Regions from separate parts of the Shewanella sp. BF02_Schw genome, predicted to be linked through region 3. Evidence: predicted binding sites of a transcription regulator. Region 3 holds the regulator's gene; each other region holds the start of a gene.
What was found. The regulator FliA, encoded in region 3, starts transcription of late flagellar genes. The targets are predictions, from matches to a motif close to CTAAAGNTNNNNNNNNNNNNGCCGATA.
Positions count from the first base shown of each region.

Region 1 (7,334 bases), on a different contig from region 3:
TAATTACCTACCAAGTAAACATTATATTTTAAATTGACCCACTAATTCCGCTAACGTCTGACCATCATCAGCAACGGTTTTACTCATACCGGACGCATCTTGACTGGCCACCAATAACGTATTAACAATCTCTTGCACTGAATTGATATTGCGATTGATTTCTTCGGTCACTGAGCTTTGTTCAGTAGCCGCGGTGGCAATTTGAGTACTCATGTCATTAATGCTGGTTACTGATGATGTCACGGCACCTAAACTTTCAGAAATCGCTCTAGAAGACTCCACCGAACTCAAACAACTCACCTGGCTTTCTTCCATAGTTTGTACCGTTTGAGTCACTAGCTTATTCAGTTCTGCCAGCATTTCATTAATTTCAACCGTACTGGCTTGGGTTCGACTAGCCAAGTTTCTCACTTCATCAGCAACAACCGCAAAACCCCGACCTTGCTCGCCCGCTCGGGCTGCTTCGATTGCCGCATTGAGTGCCAGTAAATTGGTTTGGTCAGCAATCCCACCTATCACACTCAGCACTGAATTAATTTTCTTAGATTGTTCACTTAATGATTTGACGTTGGCCGCAGCGTTGTCAATTTGGTTCATTAAATTAGACACTTCCGTTAATGAGGTATCGACACAATCTTGCGCTTTCGTAACGTTATCAGAGGCAGCATGCGTGGCTTCAGCTACCATATTAGTATTGTGGGCCACGTCATGCGCCGTCGCCGACATTTCGGTGATCGCGGTGACAATTTGGTCAATTTCATTATTGTGATTGTAGAGTTGCTCTGTCATTGACACTGTTTGGCCACTGATATTTTGAGCCGCATGCTTAACCCTGTCGGTCGCACCAGCCACATCACCCATAATATGTTGTAATTTGTCGATGAACAGATTGAATGCGCTGCCTAATTGGCCAATCTCATCCTCACTGGTGATATCTAAACGTTTAGTTAAATCACCTTCACCTTTAGCGATATCATTAAGCGATGACGCCATATTTTGAATTGGCACCACCATTTTATGGGCCATCAGCACCACGCCAAAAGCAGTCATCCCCGTAAGACCTAAAGCAATTAATAGAAACATTAATGCTTTTTGATTCATCTCTTCAGTTTTATAAGTTTCATAACCGACAATAGACTCTTCAATATCATCAATATAAGCGCCCGAGCCTAACATCCAATTGGTATTAGGGATCATTACCGCGAAACCGAGCTTTTCTACAAGCTGTTCGCTACCGGGCTTTTTATAATAATAAGAAAAATTACCAGTACCCGATTTAGCCGCATCTAATAACCCAACAATAATCTTGGTACCATTAGGATCGGCCATGTCAATTTTGTTTTGACCTTCAAGTTCAGGCATAGTCGGGTGAAAAATATTGACGCCAGCATCATCATATATAAAAAAGTACCCTGCAGTTCCAAAACGTAGATATCGTAATGCTCCATTGACATTACCACTGCTACCCAAAGCAAGCTCATACTCCACAACACCTTGGGCAATTTGAACCGATTCTTTTAGTTGATTTTTACGTTCTGAAATTAACTCACTGCGAAAATTATCAATATCCTTGGTTAGAGACGATTCTTCATTCACATAAAAAATACTCAGTAGTACGATGAGGATCAACGAAAGCGGAATTAGCGATAACCCCAGTAGTTTATTGCGTAGGGAAGATCTCAGCATAGTGGCCAGCCTTTTGAAGGTCTTTTAAGGTAATAGTCTATCAATATAATAGTCTATTTATTATATACTCAAGTGAATTCAAACTGCAGGTTTTAATTTCTGAAAGTTATCATTAATTGTATCACCGAGTGTATCGGCAATATCGGGGAGGGTGATGCTAAAAAAGTCAGTGATTTTTCGTCGGAATTCTTTTGTCGTTGCGAAGTATTGCCCATTCCTCGCATGCTTATTCATTACCTTCCACAATCGTTCTATTGGGTTTAAATTTGGACTATAAGGCGGCAGGTAATGCAATGTTATATTCAGATTTTTAGCCTCTTTAACTACTAAGGCATTTCGATGGTATCCAGCGCCATCAAGCACCAAATGGATAACACCACTTGTTGAGTAACGCGCTCTAATTTGGTTTAAAAAATCGATGATGGATGCACCGTTAACCGTTTTGCTATATTGCTCAATGACCGCTTCTGTTAAGTGACCAAGTCGGATTGCACCAACCACGTTAATACGGGTTCGGCTTCCCGTCGTTTCTATCGGTTTATCAACGCCTTTTTTTATCCAGCCTGCGGTGATTTTTGTGGCTTGGGTCGGATGAACCGCATCCATAAATAATAACGGTTCATCAGGGGTTAACGAGGATTTTAGTTGCTCATAATATTCAATGAAAGCCGTTTGTTTGTCTTCATCAAATTTGTGAGGAACCCCTTTAGGGTTTTTATAGCTGAACTGATGTTTATGCAGCCATTTATTGAGGCCTGACACTGTGTACTTAATCTGAAATTGTTCTGAGATATAAGCGACTATTTGATGGCTATGCAAGTAGGTCACCTCACACAGGTGTGCAATCAATAGTTCAGTTTGCTCTTGACTCAGATAACTTAAGGAGCCGCCACTATTACACGTGAGTTTTTGGTCGTGAGCATAGGCATCAATGTATCGAACTACGGTCGTTTCGTGAATACGTAACGCTTGGGCAATCATTGGCGTTGGCCAATTTTCATCGCGTAGTAAAATGGCTTTAATGCGATCACACTCACGCCTATCACTCGAGCTTTTATGTCGAGTTTCCAATGCTACTTTTTGTTCTGGCGAGAGTGTAATTTGTTTCATGGGGCTATGATGATCCCATTTGGGACAAAATCAAGCATTTTCAATGATCACGGGTATAGATGGTTAAGCTAACAAACTATTGCAACTCAATAAAGTGAGACCTATCGCAAAATCATCCAATATAATAACCGTTTTACAACATTGTCAATCCACTGCCCATTGCTGCAAATCCTATTACCAACCATACAAGACCAGGCTTAAAGACTTTTAATACACTAAAACCAATGATCACTAATGCCATGTCTAGCGGCATGATCACCGCACTAGTGAACACGGGTTGATATAGCGCCGAAAGCAATAAACCAACAACGGCTGCATTTACCCCCGCTAACGAACCGGCTATGGCAGGATGCTGGCTAATAGAATGCCAACTTTTTAAGCCCACCAGCATCAATAAAAAACCTGGAAGGAAAATAGCTAACGTCGCCACTAACGCGCCCAAAATAGGAGATTCTAACCATAAATCTGCCCCTAAAAAGGTTGCTAAGGTAAACATAGGGCCAGGAATGGCTTGCGCAAGTGCATAGCCAGTTAAAAATCGATCAGGGGTAATGTATTCACCGACACTGGTTTCAAGCAAGGGTAATACCACATGCCCACCGCCAAATACTAAACTGCCCACTTGGAAGAATTGCGCAAAAATCTGTCCAAGACTGTCAGGTTGATTGATCAAATATAAAGATGCTGCGATGCCTATAATAAATAACGCTAACCAAGCATAATTAAGCTCGATAGCAGGTGTGTCTGGCGTAATACGCTCACCCCGAGTCATCAACATGACTCCAACAATAGCGGCCACAACTAGTACGCCAATTTGCATTAATAATGAAGGCATTAATATGATAGCAACGGCGGTGGCAGCCATGAGTATTTTAGCAGTTTTTCGTTGACAGAATTGATTGAACATTGACAAAGTCGCATCCGCTACGACCACTACTGCCAGTAGCTTTAAGCCATGAATAGCCCCCTCTACGGCCGTTATTTCCAACCATTGAGCACTGGTCACAGCAAATAAAAACATCAGTAAAAAAGACGGCAAGGTAAAACCTAAAAAGGCGGCTAATCCGCCCAATAAACCACCTCGGTGATACCCAATTGCAAACCCTATCTGGCTTGAGCCTGGCCCAGGCATAAACTGACTCAGGGCGATAAAACTTGAATATTGTTTACCGTCTAGCCATTGTAAGTCGTCAACAAATGCTTTTCTAAAATAGCCTATGTGAGCCGCAGGGCCACCGAAACTGATTAACCCTAACGCTAAAAAGCGACTGAAAATTTGCCACATAGTCCTAGTACCTTTTTTATGTTAATAAACAATGTTATGACATTGAGATGACATTTTTATGATGACAACATATACCACAACCTAACAGCTACCTTTGTTCGATATAATCTATAATTTAGCGACACCAAACGAGTACTTAATTTCGATTATAAAACACCTTAATTGATAGCAAAGACTATTACAGCTGTTCTAGCATAACCAGCACTTCAAAATGATCGGTATGAGGAAACATATCAAACATTTGAACTTTGGTGATTTGATAACCCGTAATGCACTCTAAATCGCTCATTAAGGTGTGTGGATTACAACTAGAGTAAACGATTGCTTTAGGCGCAAACTCACTCAATAAATCGCATAATGATTTACCTAATCCACGCCGAGGTGGATTGACAATAATAAGATCCGGTTTATCTTGAGCAGATTGTCCTTTGGCAAAATGAGTTGAATCGAGTGCACTAAAATCCACTTGTGTAAGCCCTAGTTTGGTTGCTGACAAGATGGCACATTCTATTGCTTCAGATTCGATCTCAATTCCAGTTAAACGGGTATTGCTGTTAGCGCAATGCAGTCCAAATCCACCGACACCACAAAATAAGTCCCAAATATAGTTCGGTTTGAATTCAGTAACCCACTCCCTCGCTATTTGATACAACTGGGCGGCAACCTCCGGATTAGTTTGAAAAAAGCTTTTTGGCCGTATGAACAACGGTACATTATTAAGTTGTTCTTCTAATCGTGTTGTTTCCGTTAAAAATATTTCCCTTTCGCCTTCTAGAATAGCCATGTGAATTGGCTGAATATTGGCCGAGACTAAGGTGATTTCGGGAAACTCTTGTAATAATTGGGGTAATTCTCGTTCAATTCTCACGATGGCTTGGTCACTACGTAATACAAAACGCAGCATAAACTGGCCACTACTTTGGCTGCGAGTCAGTAAAATAAATTTTAGCTCGCCTTTGCTCTTATCGACCCGATAAGGTGGTATGCCTGCTTGCTGCACAAATCGCTCTAAACGGTGTAGCAATAATTGCATATCTTTAGGGTATAACGAGCAGTCACATAAACTGACCGGCTCCCCTTTAGGATTAACCAAACCTAAAATAGGTTTGTGAGCTGCACCTAAAACGACCATTTTGGCTTTATTACGAAAACCTGATTCTGCGCTTAATATTGGCGCTAACCATTGTTTAACTGAGATGCCGCGAAACAAATCGGTTAATTGTTGTTGCTTTACACTCACTTGCTCAACCATAGGTAGTTGAATATTGCGGCATGACAGACAATCGCCACGCTCAAAATAATCACATTTCACAGCTGCTCGCCTCTCCGGAATTTAACATGGTAAATGCTTGATCACACAGTTGCTTTAATTGTTGTAAGTCTTCAATAGTGCCACCCACTTTACAACGCATCTGTTCAGGAATACTCAACGCTTGCTGATGTAATTGTTGGCCTTGCTCAGTAACATGTAATACTCGCACGCGTTCATCTAACTCACTGCGACCACGGCTCACTAAGCCCTTACCTTCTAAACGCTTTAGCAAGGGCGTTAACGTTCCAGAATCTAGATGTAATTTTTCACCTAAGGTTTTAACACTAATCCCCGGCTCTTTCCAAAGTACCATCATCACTAAATACTGAGGATAAGTCAGCGATAACTCATCTAATAATGGTCGATATGCGCGGATCATCGCATTAGTCGCACTATACAATGAAAAACACACTTGATTTTCAAGTGCTAGCGGGTTTTGCGCTAAAGGTAATTGAGACTCAGTAAGCGCTTTACTAGACATAGGCTTCACTCCACTAACCAATAATATGAGTTAATTATAACATTGGTTGTGCGCAACCTATAATCAAAAAAAGCTCAACGAATGCTTTTTAGCAAAAATGTGTCAAGCACTTCGATTTTCAGCCGATATACTATTACCATCCGACTTTATATTAAGGTTAACCATGTCAATTAGTGTTAATTCACCGTCTTCAATGCCAACAACGATTGATTCTGGCAGCAGCTTAAAAGTGGCCGTAATGGCTAAAGAACAGCAAAAGATTGAAGGTCAAATGGCATTGCAGCTCATTGAAGCAGCACAACCACCTGCGCCGCAGCCCGTTGGCAACAGTGGTCACAATGTTAATACCACGGCGTAAATGCTTATAGCCCTAGAGAATCTGTTCCTAGGGTTAATCATGCCATCACAACGGTAAAGATCTAGGCATCATTCGAGATAAACATACCTTGAACATCGTATTAGTATCGAAGCCATTTCAACGCATCATCTTCATCGTCGAAATATTTTATCTCGCCCGCAATAAACCAACTACCGACTTTGGCCGCCCATTCTTGCCAATCTCTATTGCCCCAAATGGCCACTCTTTCAAACTCAGATTTGTGCTTTAACCCCAGCTTTAAATCATCCCACGCGGCGCGCAAATCCCAGCCGTCGAGCTCGGTAGCATCGAGAAACAAACTCACTTTAGGTTGATCAACTTGGCTTAATGCCCCCTCTAGCATAGGGGTAATGACGAGATAGTCTTCGTGGGTTAATGTGCCAATGGCTTTTAATGTCACAAAAAACACATTTTTAATTCGGTTTATGCCTATCGATAAACCATGTTTCTTCATATCCATATCGTGACTCCTTTAACTATCAGCTTACTATCCGTTTACCATCCGTTTACCATCCGTTTACCATCCGCTTACACATTTACATGCACACGGCTATCCATAAAGCTTATTCATGCTTATATTTTAACCAATCATACAATGAAGTGTGTGCAGGATTGCACAAAAAACTAATGGGAAATTAAAATTGAGGTTTATCTGTGTCATATTCAGAGCATCATTTTGGTAAAAAATACCGCGTTATAAATAATCGCAAAATACTTTTTTTATCCGAAATCGGCGAAATTATGCACTGTTATTAATGGGTTATCCGACGGCCATCGTCTTTAGATAATTGCGAAAATATCACTGCGGCTAACATTGTCATAAGACCAACGGTAACGAAAGTCAGTTGGAAAGCGCCAAGTACCGTTCCCGCTGTACCGCTGCCGACATCGGTACTGAAGCCACCGAGCAAAGCACCTGCACACGCAACCCCTAAACTTAATGATAATTGACCTACTACCGACAATAGACTGTTACCGCTACTGGCATTAACATCATCAAGATCTATTAAGGTCACGGCATTCATGGCCGTAAATTGTAACGAGTTAATCGCGCCAAGAATCGCCAACAGAGCTAATAGCA
Region 1 covers NZ_JABKAW020000002.1:624,807-632,140, forward strand. The annotation lists gene HNW13_RS11140 (methyl-accepting chemotaxis protein) at 22-1,686, opposite strand; gene HNW13_RS11145 (IS630 family transposase) at 1,765-2,796, opposite strand; gene chrA (chromate efflux transporter) at 2,930-4,081, opposite strand; gene rlmC (23S rRNA (uracil(747)-C(5))-methyltransferase RlmC) at 4,260-5,393, opposite strand; gene HNW13_RS11160 (MarR family transcriptional regulator) at 5,383-5,874, opposite strand; gene HNW13_RS11165 (cytoplasmic protein) at 6,038-6,232, shown strand; gene HNW13_RS11170 (STAS/SEC14 domain-containing protein) at 6,333-6,713, opposite strand; gene mdtD (multidrug transporter subunit MdtD) at 7,006-7,334, opposite strand, start outside.
Region 1: the regulator FliA is predicted to act here: its motif matches at 5,976-6,002, upstream of HNW13_RS11165 (cytoplasmic protein).

Region 2 (7,334 bases), 1.1 Mb from region 3:
CACCAAGCAGCAGTAAATAACCTGAACGGTAACCCTTGTGGATATCCATTACTGCACCAAAAGCAAATAATCCATGCAACAAACCACTTAACCCAACATAGGCTTTTAAACTAGGATAAAACAAATATAAACCAATACCTTCCAAAATACACAAACTGATAAACAGCAATGTAAATTTGCCTGGATGACGCTTGTAATGGACTTCATGTAAAAACACAATTACCCATAATCCTGCCAAATTCATCAGTAAATGCCATAAATTAGTATGTAACAGGTTACCGGTGATTAATCGCCATATTTGTCCATCAGTAATGGCGTCATATTGATAACTTAAATACTGATCAATGGGCAAAAATGCAGGCGTTGGTATATCTGCCGCAAAAAGCCCAATACAAATAAGACTTATGGCAACGACAAAGTGATAAAGCCCAACAGTGTTTGATTTATGATTTAGCAAAATATCCTCTTTTCGCACCGTCAAAACAAGCCAATTTAATTTATCTAAAGACACTAAACTTAACTGTAGCGCAAAATTAACGCATGGCGTTAACCTGTGTGTATGTTGGTGTCGTCATCAAAATAGCGCTGCCGCCGAGTTGCATTAATCCGTTGCAGTTAGTGACAGCATGTTATCGATACTATTATAGCTTACTGTTTAATGAGTCCATCACTGATTGACTATTTTGCAAGTAATCATCTAGGCCACGTTGACGTAATACACAAGCGGGGCAATCACCACAACCTTTACCAATAATGCCGTTATAGCAAGTTAACGTTTGATGTTGCACTAAAGCTAATTGCTGATATTTATCAGCCAGCGCCCAGGTTTCAGCTTTATTAAGCCACATTAATGGAGTAATTATCTTGAGGGGTTTATCCATTCCTAGCGCTAATGAGTTTTGCATTGATTGAACAAATTCATTACGACAATCTGGATAGCCAGAAAAGTCGGTCTCACACACGCCGGTAATAATAGCATCGCAACCCAATTGATAAGCGTAGATGCCTGCTAAGGTTAAAAATAAAATATTACGTCCAGGCACAAAAGTATTCGGCAAGCCATTATTCATCAACTCATGTGATACCGGTATAGCATCACGTGTTAATGCTGAAATGGCTAACTCGTTTAATAAGGTGGTGTCCATGACTTTATGGCTAGCTAGTTTCAACTCTGTTGCTAAAGATTTTGCCACTTCGATTTCTTGACGATGGCGTTGACCATAATCAAATGTGATCCCATGCACTTCATCATATTGAGATAAAGCCTGGATAAGGCAAGTAGTTGAATCTTGACCGCCACTGAAAACAACAAGGGCTTTAGTTGGGGTATTTTGCTTTGCATCTGACATGGATATACTCTTAACGTACTGAACTGACTCGCAAGATCGGTGTGATCAACGCCTAGTGGTTCAGGTAAATAGAATTGATATGTTACCTAAGCCAGGCCCAACTGCAAAGCTGTAGGTGTAAATACTTGCAGCTAACGCTAAAATACTCTATAAATGCCGCCCCGTTATAAGCCAGGTAGCCAATACTTGTCAGCAGAAGTAAGGTAAACAATGAAATATCCCGTTAACGAAGTATTTGAAACAATACAAGGTGAGGGCACATATACTGGTGTTCCTGCACTGTTCGTTCGCTTGCAGGGTTGTCCTGTAGGTTGTGCATGGTGTGATACTAAGCAAACGTGGGATGTGTTACCCGAAAATAAAGTGACTGCCGAGCAAGTGATTCAAGTTGATGGCACTATCGGCAGATGGGCTGATCATACTGGTCACACATTAGTGCAAGCATTCCAAGATAAAGGCTTTACTGCTAAGCACATTGTGCTAACCGGTGGTGAGCCGTGTTTGTACGATTTAACAGAATTAACCACGATTTTTATTGAGGCTGGTTATCAGGTACAAATAGAAACCAGTGGTACTTTTGAGGTGAAATGTCATACAGATGTTTGGGTGACTGTATCACCTAAAATCAATATGAAAGGTGGCTATAAGGTACTCGAACAAGCATTAAATCGTGCTAATGAAATTAAGCATCCGATCGCCACTGAACACCATATTGAAGAGTTAGATGAATTATTGCTGAATATTGATGTCACTGATAAAACCATTTGCTTACAACCTATTAGCCAAAAGGCGCGCGCAACAGAACTTGCCATGAAGGTGTGTATTAGCCGTAACTGGCGTTTATCGATTCAAACCCATAAGTATTTGAATATAGACTAAAGTGTTTCTTAGTGAAAATTAAGATTATATCCAGTGGTGAAACGAAAAAGCCGTTGAATCTATATTCAACGGCTTTTTAATTTCAACAGGTTAACCAAGTAAACCAGATTGATTAAACGCGATGAGTTTTTCTCGGTAGTGTTCGAAACAGCCTATATTGTCTTCTATCCATTGCGGGTTGTAATAGGTATCGAGATAGCGCTCACCCGCATCACAAATTAAGGTCACAATAGAGCCTGTTTGACCTTCATTACGCATTTGTGTTGCCAGCAACAACGCCCCATATAAGTTGGTGCCAGTAGATGCACCCGTTTTACGCCCTATGAGTTGTTCTAACCACTGAATCGTTGCGATAGAGGCGGCATCAGGGATCTTAATCATGCAGTCAACAACACCAGCAATAAATGACGGTTCAACACGTGGCCGGCCAATTCCTTCTATTTTACTGCTCTTATCGCTAATAATGCTCGCATCACCACTGTGAAAGTAATCGTAGAATACCGAGTTTTCCGGATCGACTACGCACAGTTGCGTCTGTTGTTGTTGATAACGAATATAGCGACCAATAGTTGCGCTAGTGCCACCGGTACCTGGGCTCATGACAATCCAACTTGGAATAGGATGAGGCTCTTTTTCCATTTGGTTAAAGATTGAATCAGCAATATTGTTATTACCCCGCCAATCGGTGGCGCGTTCAGCATAAGTGAATTGGTCCATATAATGGCCTTGCAACTCAGCGGCTAATTTTTCTGATTCAGCATACATTTGACTGCCATTATCGACAAAGTGACATCGTGCACCGTAAAACTCTATTTGTTGAATCTTCTTTTTTGCGGTCGTTTTTGGCATGACAGCGAAAAACGGTAATCCGAGTAATCTTGCAAAATAGGCTTCAGAAACAGCGGTACTGCCAGATGAAGATTCAATAATGGGCGTGTCTTTTTTTATCCAGCCATTACATAACGCATATAGAAACAGTGATCGAGCTAAGCGATGTTTCAAGCTACCTGTTGGATGAGTACTTTCATCTTTTAAATAAATGTCTATTCCAACAAGTTGTGGAAGATCTAATTTTATTAGATGGGTGTCTGCAGACCGTTGAAAATCGGCTTCTATTTTTGCGATGGCCTGATTGACCCAAGTAGATGACATGCAATGATACTCGTTATTCCAAAAAGGAATAAATAATAACTAAAATATAAAGTTAAGAGTAGTGTTTATCGACATAAGCAAACATATTTAATTAAAAATAGCAGACGAAAGACAGTACCGGAGAATCAACAGATGACAGCACGAGGTAATACAGAAAATAAATAGGTAAGGAATATCAATAAATTGTAACACTGAGATAGGGTAAAACAGAAAGTATTAACGAGACAAAAAATGACAGGAGGAATGATTCTAGCACTTGAACTGATGGTGTTTTTATTGTTATCTGGATTAAAATACAATTAACAATCGCAAAATAACAATCGCAAAATGTAAAATGGTGGAGGGAGAAGGATTCGAACCTTCGAAGGCTGAGCCGTCAGATTTACAGTCTGATCCCTTTGGCCACTCGGGTACCCCTCCACAGCAAGATAAATAGGAATAAAAGAAAGATGGTGGAGGGAGAAGGATTCGAACCTTCGAAGGCTGAGCCGTCAGATTTACAGTCTGATCCCTTTGGCCACTCGGGAACCCCTCCACATATTTTCTTTTTTTCTTACTCTCTTTTTACATTCTAACTCTTTACATCTTTAACACTTTTAGATTTGAACTTTGAAGCAACGCAAATGGTGGAGGGAGAAGGATTCGAACCTTCGAAGGCTGAGCCGTCAGATTTACAGTCTGATCCCTTTGGCCACTCGGGAACCCCTCCTCAATTGCGGTCGCCATAGTAGTCAGAAACCTTTTATATGTAAAGTGGATAATTGAATATTTTACTAAAGTTTATGACTGTTTGGTCGATAAAATAGCATCGAGCAGTGGTAGTGATGTTTTTATATGCAAATTGAGTCAACATTAGTCAATGAGTTACAAATAGGGAGCCGATTAAACGTTGCGATTGAAAACAATCGTCGTGGTGAATTTGGTTTGCTATTGGCTATGTTGTCAGTTGATGCTCGCGATATGGCTCAATTTCAGTTAGATAATGATGTAGAAAGCACACAAAAACTGCGACAACAATTTTCTGTACCTCAACCCCAGTTATTAGTAGATGATATTTCTATTCACCCAGACACTATTGATAACGCGATGTTATTTCAGCAGCAAGGCGCACGGCAGTTTCAACTACAACAAGCATTGACACCTGAAGCGCTAGTGATAAGAGGCGCTCAATCTGATGCGATGGTTGAAGTATTAAGTAACTGTGATTACTTAACTAAGCATAAAGCGATTAATGCTTACCAACAACACACCCCATTAGAAGATATGCATTTTTTAGAACAACTCAGCACGCAACGTAAAATATCTAATACGTTATCTTTACAACTGGCTTAACTGCTGAGATTTCAGGCTAAAATCCTGAGACTATGATTTAATTTTGATAATTGTGAGCATGGCAAATAAAAGCTTGCCAAAACTCAGTTATATTTGCCATTTGACGTGGTTCAAACAGATGGGGTGACATAATGATTAAGCAAATTAAACAGCAGCAAGGAAATGTCAGTGACAGTTGTACTGAATGCGGCAGTTATGTAGATATTGGCGCTGTTGTGGAAGCAGAAGATACGTTATTACTGCTTAGCTTTGTAGGAGACGATGCCTTATTGCAAGCTCAATCTATGCTGCAAGTGGCTCAAGAGCGTTTTCCTGAAACTAAAGCGGACATTATTGATGAAGATAGCACTATTTCTTTAAAGCTTGATTTTGCGTTCAGCGTAGAGAAAATGATTTTTCAACTTGAAAATCAACTGTAGATTTCAGTCGTTTGTATTAGAAATATACACTGTCATATAATTGATGTTAAACACATTTTGTGGGAGTGGGTTTAGCGTGTCAACAATCCAAATAAAGCGTAACAATATATTAGTAAAGGATTGCTGTTTTTGAGTATCGCGTGTAATCTGCTTTACTTAACAAAAAGTATAGTAGCGCATGATAATGTAACGTTATTCATAGCTTTAACGCGAACTTCACTCCCTATGTATTATTGTAACATTATCACTCAAATTCTGATTTTAAGAACTAATAATAACAAGTGTACTGATTAATAATGTAAAAATTTAGGGTTATGAAGCCATTTTTCGGGATGTAAATGAATCGAAAAGAGCAACAGCACTTATTGGAATTAATTGTAAATTCCAGTGCTAAACAACAAGGTGATTTCACAAAAACTGCAGAGTTAGTGTGTCAACTGCTGCGTGAGTATTTCGCTGCGTCATTTGTATCCGTGTGGACTCTCGTAAGTCAATCTGCGAATGATGATTTTACTGCTGATGATGAAGACAATTTTACTTGTCAGCATACTCTAGTAGCCAGTAAGATTGATGAAACATTGAGTCATTTATCTCACCTGAGACACATCACAATAGATCCTCAATATTTTAATGAATTACGATCTCACCGTTATATTTTATCCTCTGATAACTCGCACATAAATCTCGTTGAAACATTTTCAGATTACTACCAACATCATAATATTGTCACCAGTATCGATATTGCCATCCGAATTAATGGACATATTGAAGGTGTGTTATCGGTTGAAAGCTGTGAAAAGGTCAATTGGATAAAATCTGATATTCAGTTTGCTATTCAATGTGCTGACCAATTAGCTTTGACGCTAGCGACTCGTTATACCTATGATAGCAATGAACAAATTTACTTATTGCGCAATGCAACCGAGCAATCCGAACATGTCGTGATGCTGGTGAATACCGATAGTCTAATCATCGAGTATGTTAATAGTGCCCATGAGAAAATGACAGGGTTGCCACGGGAAACTGTTGAGCACCATAGTGCATCGAGTCTCGATATTTTTAGAAATACCCCACAATTACTTGACCATGTAATCAGTAAATTACGTAATAGTGAGATTGTTAAAGGTAACCTTAAGCTCGCGCGGATTGATGGCAGTGAATATTGGTTAAATTACCATATTACCCCGTTTGTAACGGAGCAGGGTAAGCATTATGCGTTAGTGTCTAGTTATGATAATTCGGCAGAATATTTACACAAAGCGGAATTAGAGCGTTTAGCATGGCATTGTTCTTTAACAGGCTTGCACAATCGTAGTCATTTTACTCCTCAATTAGATCGTGCCACTGCTGGGATACTGATTCTGATTGATTTATTAGGCTTCAAGCGCTTTAACGATACCCATGGTCATGTTCAAGGCGATAGCCTTTTAATCGAAATCGCACGGCGCTTAAAACACTTTGCTGTATCTGTTAATGCTATTGATGTTGCCAGAATAGGTAGCGATGAATTTGCTGTGTTATTGCCACCCGTGCACTCTGGAACCGATATTGAACAAATGATCAGCCGGCTATATATGAACCTAGCTGCGCCATCGGTTATCTCGCGTGAGAAAGTTGAGCCCAAACCGGCGCTTGCAGTGGTTGATATTAAGTCTGTTGTTGGGATGTTTGCCCCGTTATCTTGTGCCGATATTACCTTGCAACATGCAAAAAAGAAAAATGGTGCACATTACCAGTTTTTTAATGAAGCACTACTTGAAACGTTTACCACCAACGCTGAAATAGAGCGTGATTTACATAGTGCTATTCGTGGCCGAGAATTTGAGTTGTATTATCAACCCTTAATGGATTTACAACATAATCAGTATATTGGCGCTGAAGCATTAATCCGTTGGAATCACCCTAAAAAAGGCGTGTTATATCCAGGTGCGTTTATCGAAATCGCAGAACAAACCGGGTTGATTAACCAAATTGGCGAATGGGTATTAGAAACGGCCTGTAAGCAACTGAATTTATGGCAGCATAAAAACGTCAATATTACGATGCATGTGAATGTTGCTGCGAGGCAATTTTTTAGTGGAAACTTGTACGAACAAGTTTGGCGCTTAATCACCCGTTATCGTATCAAGCCTAAAACGTTAATTCTTGAAATCACTGAAACTGAACTCATGGGTGACATTCGCTATGCTATCAATCTATGCCA
Region 2 covers NZ_JABKAW020000001.1:1,764,689-1,772,022, reverse strand. The annotation lists gene rrtA (rhombosortase) at 1-457, opposite strand, end outside; gene queC (7-cyano-7-deazaguanine synthase QueC) at 642-1,349, opposite strand; gene queE (7-carboxy-7-deazaguanine synthase QueE) at 1,560-2,228, shown strand; gene HNW13_RS07805 (PLP-dependent cysteine synthase family protein) at 2,319-3,380, opposite strand; tRNA gene HNW13_RS07800 (tRNA-Tyr) at 3,716-3,800, opposite strand; tRNA gene HNW13_RS07795 (tRNA-Tyr) at 3,831-3,915, opposite strand; tRNA gene HNW13_RS07790 (tRNA-Tyr) at 4,005-4,089, opposite strand; gene HNW13_RS07785 (VC2046/SO_2500 family protein) at 4,215-4,712, shown strand; gene HNW13_RS07780 (DUF406 family protein) at 4,844-5,131, shown strand; gene HNW13_RS07775 (EAL domain-containing protein) at 5,470-7,334, shown strand, end outside.
Region 2: the regulator FliA is predicted to act here: its motif matches at 4,154-4,180, upstream of HNW13_RS07785 (VC2046/SO_2500 family protein).

Region 3 (7,334 bases):
CAGTTAATGGATATGCTTGCTAAGAACTCTCCTAAATTAGTGGATGGTTTTGTACCAGATGTCATGCCTCTGGGATCAGTTGTTAAAGTGATGCAGAACTTACTTAACGAAGGGGTATCGGTACGAGATTTACGCACCATAGTGCAGACACTATTAGAGTACGGTACTAAGAGCAATGACACTGAAGTATTAACGGCAGCAGTGCGTATAGCGTTAAAACGTATGATCGTACAAGAAATCTCTGGACCAGAACTCGAAATTCCTGTCATAACATTGGCGCCAGAGTTGGAACAGATGTTGCATAAGTCTATGCAGGCGACTGGCGGTGAAGGACCTAATATTGAACCTGGTCTTGCAGAGCGTATGCAGCAGTCATTGTTAGATGCTGCACAGAAGCAAGAAATGGTAGGGCAGCCAGCCATTTTATTGACATCGGGTATGCTTAGGTCAACGCTGTCAAGATTTGTTAAATACACTATTCCAAATTTACGAGTGATTTCATATCAGGAAATCCCGGACGAGAAACAAATTAGAATTGTTTCTGCAGTAGGCCAATAGTGATAACGTCAGTTTATAGAGGTGCATAAGTGAAAATTAAACGATTTTTTGCCAAAGATATGCGCGCTGCATTGGCTCAAGTAAAAGAAACCTTAGGTTCTGACGCTGTCATTATGTCAAATAAAAAAGTCACTGGCGGAATCGAAATTGTCGCTGCTGTAGATTATGATGAACCTAAAGCCGCCATCGCATCACAAGCGCCGACTACCGGTTTTATGGATGTTAGTGACGATAGGGTGTCATTAGGCGCTAAGCCTGTGATGAAAGCTCAATCAAAGGTGAACCCACCTCCTGAGGCCGACTCTTTACAAGCCTTACTTCAAAAACAACATAATCGCATGACACAACAAATGTCTGTCAGCCAAGATGAACCGGATTTACCAGAATGGGCCCGCCAATTACAAGGGGCAAAGTCTGCTAAACCAGCATCAACTTTTCAATCGCAAGCGGCACCAGAGCAAGCTAAAAAAACCAATAAAAATCAATCTGCTGATATGGATGCTCTGCGCGAAGAAATGGCTTCATTGCGTAACTTATTGACCCATCAAGTTTCATCGTTGATGAAAGATCAAAAAAAGCGTACCGATCCTGTTGGCGCAATGCTAGAAAGTAAATTGATTGCAGCAGAGTTTTCTCCAGCCGTTGCTGCTAAACTAGCGGGGCTAAGTCAACACTACACCCCAGCCGATTTAGTGAGAGCATTACCACAAAGTTTAGCCAATTTACTCGACAATCAAGGCGACGATATAGTTAAACGTGGTGGTGTTGTGGCGTTTGTTGGTCCAACCGGTGTAGGTAAGACAACTTCTTTAGCTAAAATAGCCGCTCGCTTTGCCGCCCATCATGGCCCAGAGCAGGTAGCATTGATTACCACCGACCATTATCGTATTGGTGCCTATGAGCAATTAGCGACTTATGGCAAAATAATGGGCTGTCCGGTTAAGCAAGCACATGATTTAACCGAATTAGAACAAATTTTATATCAATTTAGAAATCGTAAGTTAGTATTAATTGATACCGCAGGTATGGGACAGCGAGATATGCGCTTATATCAGCAACTGGATAATTTAACAGCAAATAGTAGGATCCCAATTCGGAGCTACTTAGTCTTATCTGCAACTGGTCAACGTCGTGTGTTACAAGATGCTGTAGAACATTTTAAACGAATTCCATTAGCGGGTGCGATTTTAACAAAGTTAGATGAATCGATATCAATTGCAGGTGCATTGAGCGTATTGATTCAAAATGAGTTACCATTAAGCTATGTTACTGACGGTCAACGTGTTCCTGAGGACATGAAAGTAGCAGATACGTTAGAGTTGGCTAAAAAGGCTCTCGCGGCGTTAAATGAAACAGAACAACAATCGTCACAAGACACAGTGTGGTCTAATGACACAGCCTATGCATTTGAGTAAAGATATGACTCGGGATCAAGCAAGTGGTTTACGTATGATGAATCAACCAAATAACGATAAAGTTAAAGTAATTGCCGTATCCGGTGGTAAAGGCGGAGTGGGTAAAACCAGTGTGTCAATTAATACTGCGGTAGCACTAGCTGAAAAAGGCAAACGCGTATTAGTGCTTGATGCCGATTTAGGTTTAGCCAACGTCGATGTCATGCTTGGGATACGTGCTGAGAAAAATTTATCTCATGTTTTGTCCGGAGATGCCGAATTAGATGACATCATTGTCCGTGGACCTAAAGGTATTGGTATTGTTCCTGCCACATCGGGTTCTCAAGCGATGGTTGAGTTGTCGCCAGCACAACATGCTGGACTTATCCGTGCATTTAGTGAAATGCGAACTCAGTTCGATATTTTAATTGTGGATACTGCTGCTGGTATATCAGACATGGTGCTGAGTTTTTCTCGTGCATCACAGGATGTATTGATAGTCGTTTGCGACGAACCAACATCAATTACTGATGCTTATGCGCTGATTAAAATTTTAAGTCGTGAACATGGTGTGTTCCACTTCAAAATTGTGGCAAATATGGTACGTAGTTTACGAGAAGGTATGGAATTATTTGCTAAACTCAGTAAAGTGACGGATAGATTTTTAGATGTTGCTTTAGAATTAGTGGCAACAATACCATTCGATGAAAATTTACGTAAAGCTGTTCGTAAGCAAAAGTTAGTTGTTGAAGCGTATCCTAAGTCGCCTTCAGCTATTGCTTATCATGGATTAGCCAATAAAATTATGACTTGGCCAGTTCCACAACAGCCAGGTGGTCATTTAGAGTTTTTTGTTGAACGTCTTGTACAACGTAAGCCGATACAAGAAGGAAGAACGAGTGAATAAAGCCGCCGCGTATACTCAGTTCGATAACAAAACGTCTATTGTTGAACAGTATGCACCGTTGGTAAAAAGAATTGCTCATCATATGCTGGCAAGATTACCAGCATCGGTGCAACTTGATGATTTATTACAAGCTGGGATGATGGGGTTACTTGAGGCCTCATCTAAATTTGATAACAGTAAAGGGGCTAAGTTTGAAACCTTTGCAGGCATCAGAATTCGTGGTGCAATGATAGATGAAATTCGACGTGGTGACTGGGTTCCGCGCTCAGTTCATCGTAATAATCGTCTAGTAGCACATGCAATTGATGAATTGGGGCAACTGCTTGGAAGAGATGCCAATGATACAGAAATTGCTGAAAAACTTGATATGTCTCTCGATGAATACCATCATATCTTAAATGATGTTTCTGTTGGTAAAATCATAGGCATAGAAGACCTTGGTGTGTCGCAAGATGTGTTAATCACAGACAACGAAACGCCAGATGAAACCTTTGACTCGCTTGCTGAAATTCAATTCCAATCTGCATTGGTTGAAGCAATTAAGACATTGCCAGAAAGAGATGCATTAGTGTTGTCGTTGTATTACGACGAAGCATTAAATTTAAAAGAAATCGGTGCCATCCTTGAAGTTAGCGAATCGCGAGTAAGCCAGATATTAAGTCAGGCAATGCTCAGATTAAAAGCGAAACTCAAGCATTGGACACAAGAATAATAACTTATCTAGAGCAAACGAGTGTCAGCTCACCGGAGGAAACCTTGGACAAGAATATGAAGATTCTTATTGTTGACGATTTTTCAACAATGAGGCGTATCATTAAGAACTTGTTGCGAGATTTGGGATTTAATAATACCCAAGAAGCAGATGATGGCTCAACAGCCCTACCTATGTTGCAAAAAGGCGATTTTGATTTTGTGGTAACAGACTGGAATATGCCTGGAATGCAAGGTATTGATTTACTTAGAGCAATCCGTGCAGATGATTCGTTAAAGCATTTACCTGTGCTAATGGTAACTGCAGAAGCTAAGCGTGAACAGATTATTGCTGCAGCGCAAGCCGGTGTAAATGGTTATGTCGTAAAACCTTTTACCGCAGCTACGTTAAAAGAAAAGTTAGACAAAATCTTTGAACGACTCGCATAAGCAAGGATAAGTCATGCAGGCATCAATATCGGGGTTAATCACTCTCGAACAGGCCCAAGAACTTGTTGAATTGCTTAGCTTGGGTCAACAAGATAAAGCCGATGAAATGATCAGAGAGCTTGCAACGCCATTGCAGCGTGAGCTTTTTGAAGAAGTCGGTAAACTAACTCGACAACTCCATAGTGCACTAAAAGATTTTCAAGTTGATAACCGTTTATCTGAATTAGCCAATACCGAAATACCAGATGCTAAAGAAAGATTGAACTATGTTATCGACATGACAGAACAAGCTGCAAATAAAACCATGGATGCAGTTGAAGAATGTCTACCTTTGGCCGATACCATCATTAGCAATATACAATCAGTGACGCCAATGTGGGATAAATTGATGCGTCGTGACATAGAAATGGGTGAGTTTAAGTCACTTTGTCATGATGTTCAGCAGTTTATGTTACATAGTGAAAATGATTCTAATCGTCTTCGCGAGTTATTAAATGAAATTTTGATGGCGCAAGACTTCCAAGATTTGACGGGGCAAATGATCCGTCGAGTGATTGATTTAGTTCGTGAAGTAGAAAGTAATCTGGTCTCAATGCTAACGGTATTCGGAGATCATACTACCGAATCATTGCCAACTATAAACGAAAATAAAATAGAAGCAGAAGGTCCCATCATGCATGCTGAACTGCGTGAAGATGTGGTGACAGGTCAAGATGAAGTAGACGATCTGCTATCAAGTCTGGGTTTCTAATTAGGAGTCAATTTAATGTCTTTTGATGTTGATGAAGAGATACTCCAGGACTTTTTAATTGAAGCTGGCGAGATTTTAGAGCTTCTACAGGAGCAGCTAGTTGCTCTTGAAAATAATCCTGATGACAGTGATTTACTCAATGCTATTTTCCGTGGATTCCATACTGTTAAAGGTGGGGCTGGTTTTTTAAGTCTAAAACCGATGGTTGACGTGTGTCATGAAGCTGAAAACACGTTCGATTTATTACGCACCGGTAAACGTGGCGTAAATGCAGAATTAATGGATATTATTTTGCAAGCGGTCGACGCGATTAATTCCATGTTTGCTCAAACTCAACAGGGAGAATCACAAGACCCTGCTGATTCTGCATTACTTGCTAAACTCAAATTATTAAGTTCAGGAGCGCCATTACCTTCAGAAATGTCGGCAGATGAGCCAGAACCAATTGAAAATATTGTTGAATTCAGTGATCCTGAATATGTCGAAGATATTAGCATTCCCTCAGCGGAAGTATCTGACACTGGTAGTATTGATGACATTGATGAGTCAGAATTTGAGGCGTTGCTTGATGCCTTACATGGTCCGGGTAAAAGTCCTGTTGCAACTAAACCTTCTGAAGTAAAAAAAGCCAATATTGATTCAAAGCCTGCCGCAAGTAGTAGCGATGAAATCACTGATGATGAGTTTGAAGCATTATTAGATGAATTACATGGCTCAGGTTCATTTGAAGCTAAAACCAAACCTGCAGCTCCAACTAAGCCTGCTGCAACGCCTATTGTTGAACCCCTTGTTGATTCTGATGAAATAACTGACGATGAATTTGAACGTCTTTTAGATGAATTACACGGAAAAGGTACTGCGCCAGTTGCTAAATCGCAAACGCCTCCGCCAGCTCAACCTACTAATGCCGTTGCTCCTGTGCAAGCAGCAAAAGTTAGCCCAGCTCCTGTTGTTAAACCAGTAGCGACATCAGTCCCTGTAGTTGCTCCAAAGGTTGAACCTGTAAAAGACAAAACACCTGCTAAAGCGGCGTCTGTCCCACAAGGTGAAACAACGGTTCGTGTTGATACTGCTCGTTTAGATCAAATCATGAATATGGTTGGTGAGTTAGTGTTAGTGCGTAACCGATTGGTTAGTTTAGGCATTAATCGTGAAGACGAGGAAATGTCCAAAGCGCTAGCAAACCTGGATTTGGTTACGGCTGATTTACAAGGTGCGGTGATGAAAACCCGCATGCAACCGATTAAGAAAGTTTTTGGTCGTTTCCCGCGTGTTGTCCGTGATTTAGCCCGTACCTTAAATAAAGAAATTGATTTAATCATGATTGGTGAAGAAACCGATCTTGATAAAAACTTAGTTGAAGCGTTAGCCGATCCTTTAGTCCACTTGGTTCGAAACTCAGTCGATCACGGTATCGAAATGCCGATAACTCGTGAAGCTAGCGGTAAATCTCGAACCGGTACCATTACCTTATCGGCTAGCCAAGAAGGTGACCACATCCTGCTTAAAATTGAGGATGATGGCGCGGGAATGGACCCTGAGAAGCTAAAACAAATTGCGATAAGTCGTGGTGTGCTTGATGAAGATACCGCCTCGAGAATGACCGATAACGAAGCTTACAATTTGATTTTTGCCCCAGGGTTTTCAACCAAAGTTGAAATTTCAGATATTTCAGGCCGTGGAGTGGGCATGGATGTGGTGAAAACCCGCATCAACCAACTTAACGGTACTGTTTATATTGACTCAATGAAAGGTAAGGGTACTGTTCTCGAAATTAAAGTGCCATTAACTTTGGCTATTATGCCAACATTGATGGTTGATGTGTCTAATCAAGTTTTTGCACTACCATTATCAAGCGTGAATGAAATCTTTAATTTAGATTTAACAAAAACCAATATAGTCGATGGTCAATTGACGGTGATTTTCCGTAATAAGGCCGTGCCATTATTTTACCTAGAACATTGGCTGCACAGTAAAAAATCAACATTTAAACATGGTGATAAGAAGCATGGTCATGTGGTTATTGTTCAGCTTGGCACTATGCAAATTGGTTTTGTTGTAGATGCATTGATTGGACAAGAAGAAGTGGTCATTAAACCGCTTGGCAGTATGTTACAAGGTACTCCAGGTATGGCGGGTGCGACAATTACATCCGATGGTGGTATTGCACTGATTTTAGATGTGCCAGGACTGCTAAAACATTACGCTAAAAGCAAAAAAATAAAATAAAAATAAAAGTTCCATTATTTAAGGAATTAAATGGCCATAAAAGTACTAGTTGTAGATGATTCTAGCTTTTTTCGACGTCGAGTCAGTGAGATTGTCAATCAAGATCCTGATCTCGAAGTCGTTGCCGTTGCTGTTAATGGCAAAGAAGCTGTTGATATGGCTGCAAAGTTAAAGCCTCAAGTCATTACGATGGATATTGAAATGCCTGTGATGGACGGTATAACTGCTGTCCGTGAAATTATGGCTAATAATCCTACTCCCATTTTAATGTTTTCATCGTTAACTCATGATGGTGCTAAAGCGACACTTGATGCGTTAGAAGCCGGTGCACTAGATTTTTTGCCAAAACGTTTTG
Region 3 covers NZ_JABKAW020000001.1:624,534-631,867, forward strand. The annotation lists gene flhA (flagellar biosynthesis protein FlhA) at 1-558, shown strand, start outside; gene flhF (flagellar biosynthesis protein FlhF) at 588-1,973, shown strand; gene HNW13_RS02955 (MinD/ParA family protein) at 1,978-2,859, shown strand; gene HNW13_RS02960 (RNA polymerase sigma factor FliA) at 2,852-3,571, shown strand; gene cheY (chemotaxis response regulator CheY) at 3,616-3,999, shown strand; gene HNW13_RS02970 (protein phosphatase CheZ) at 4,013-4,750, shown strand; gene HNW13_RS02975 (chemotaxis protein CheA) at 4,766-6,979, shown strand; gene HNW13_RS02980 (chemotaxis response regulator protein-glutamate methylesterase) at 7,010-7,334, shown strand, end outside.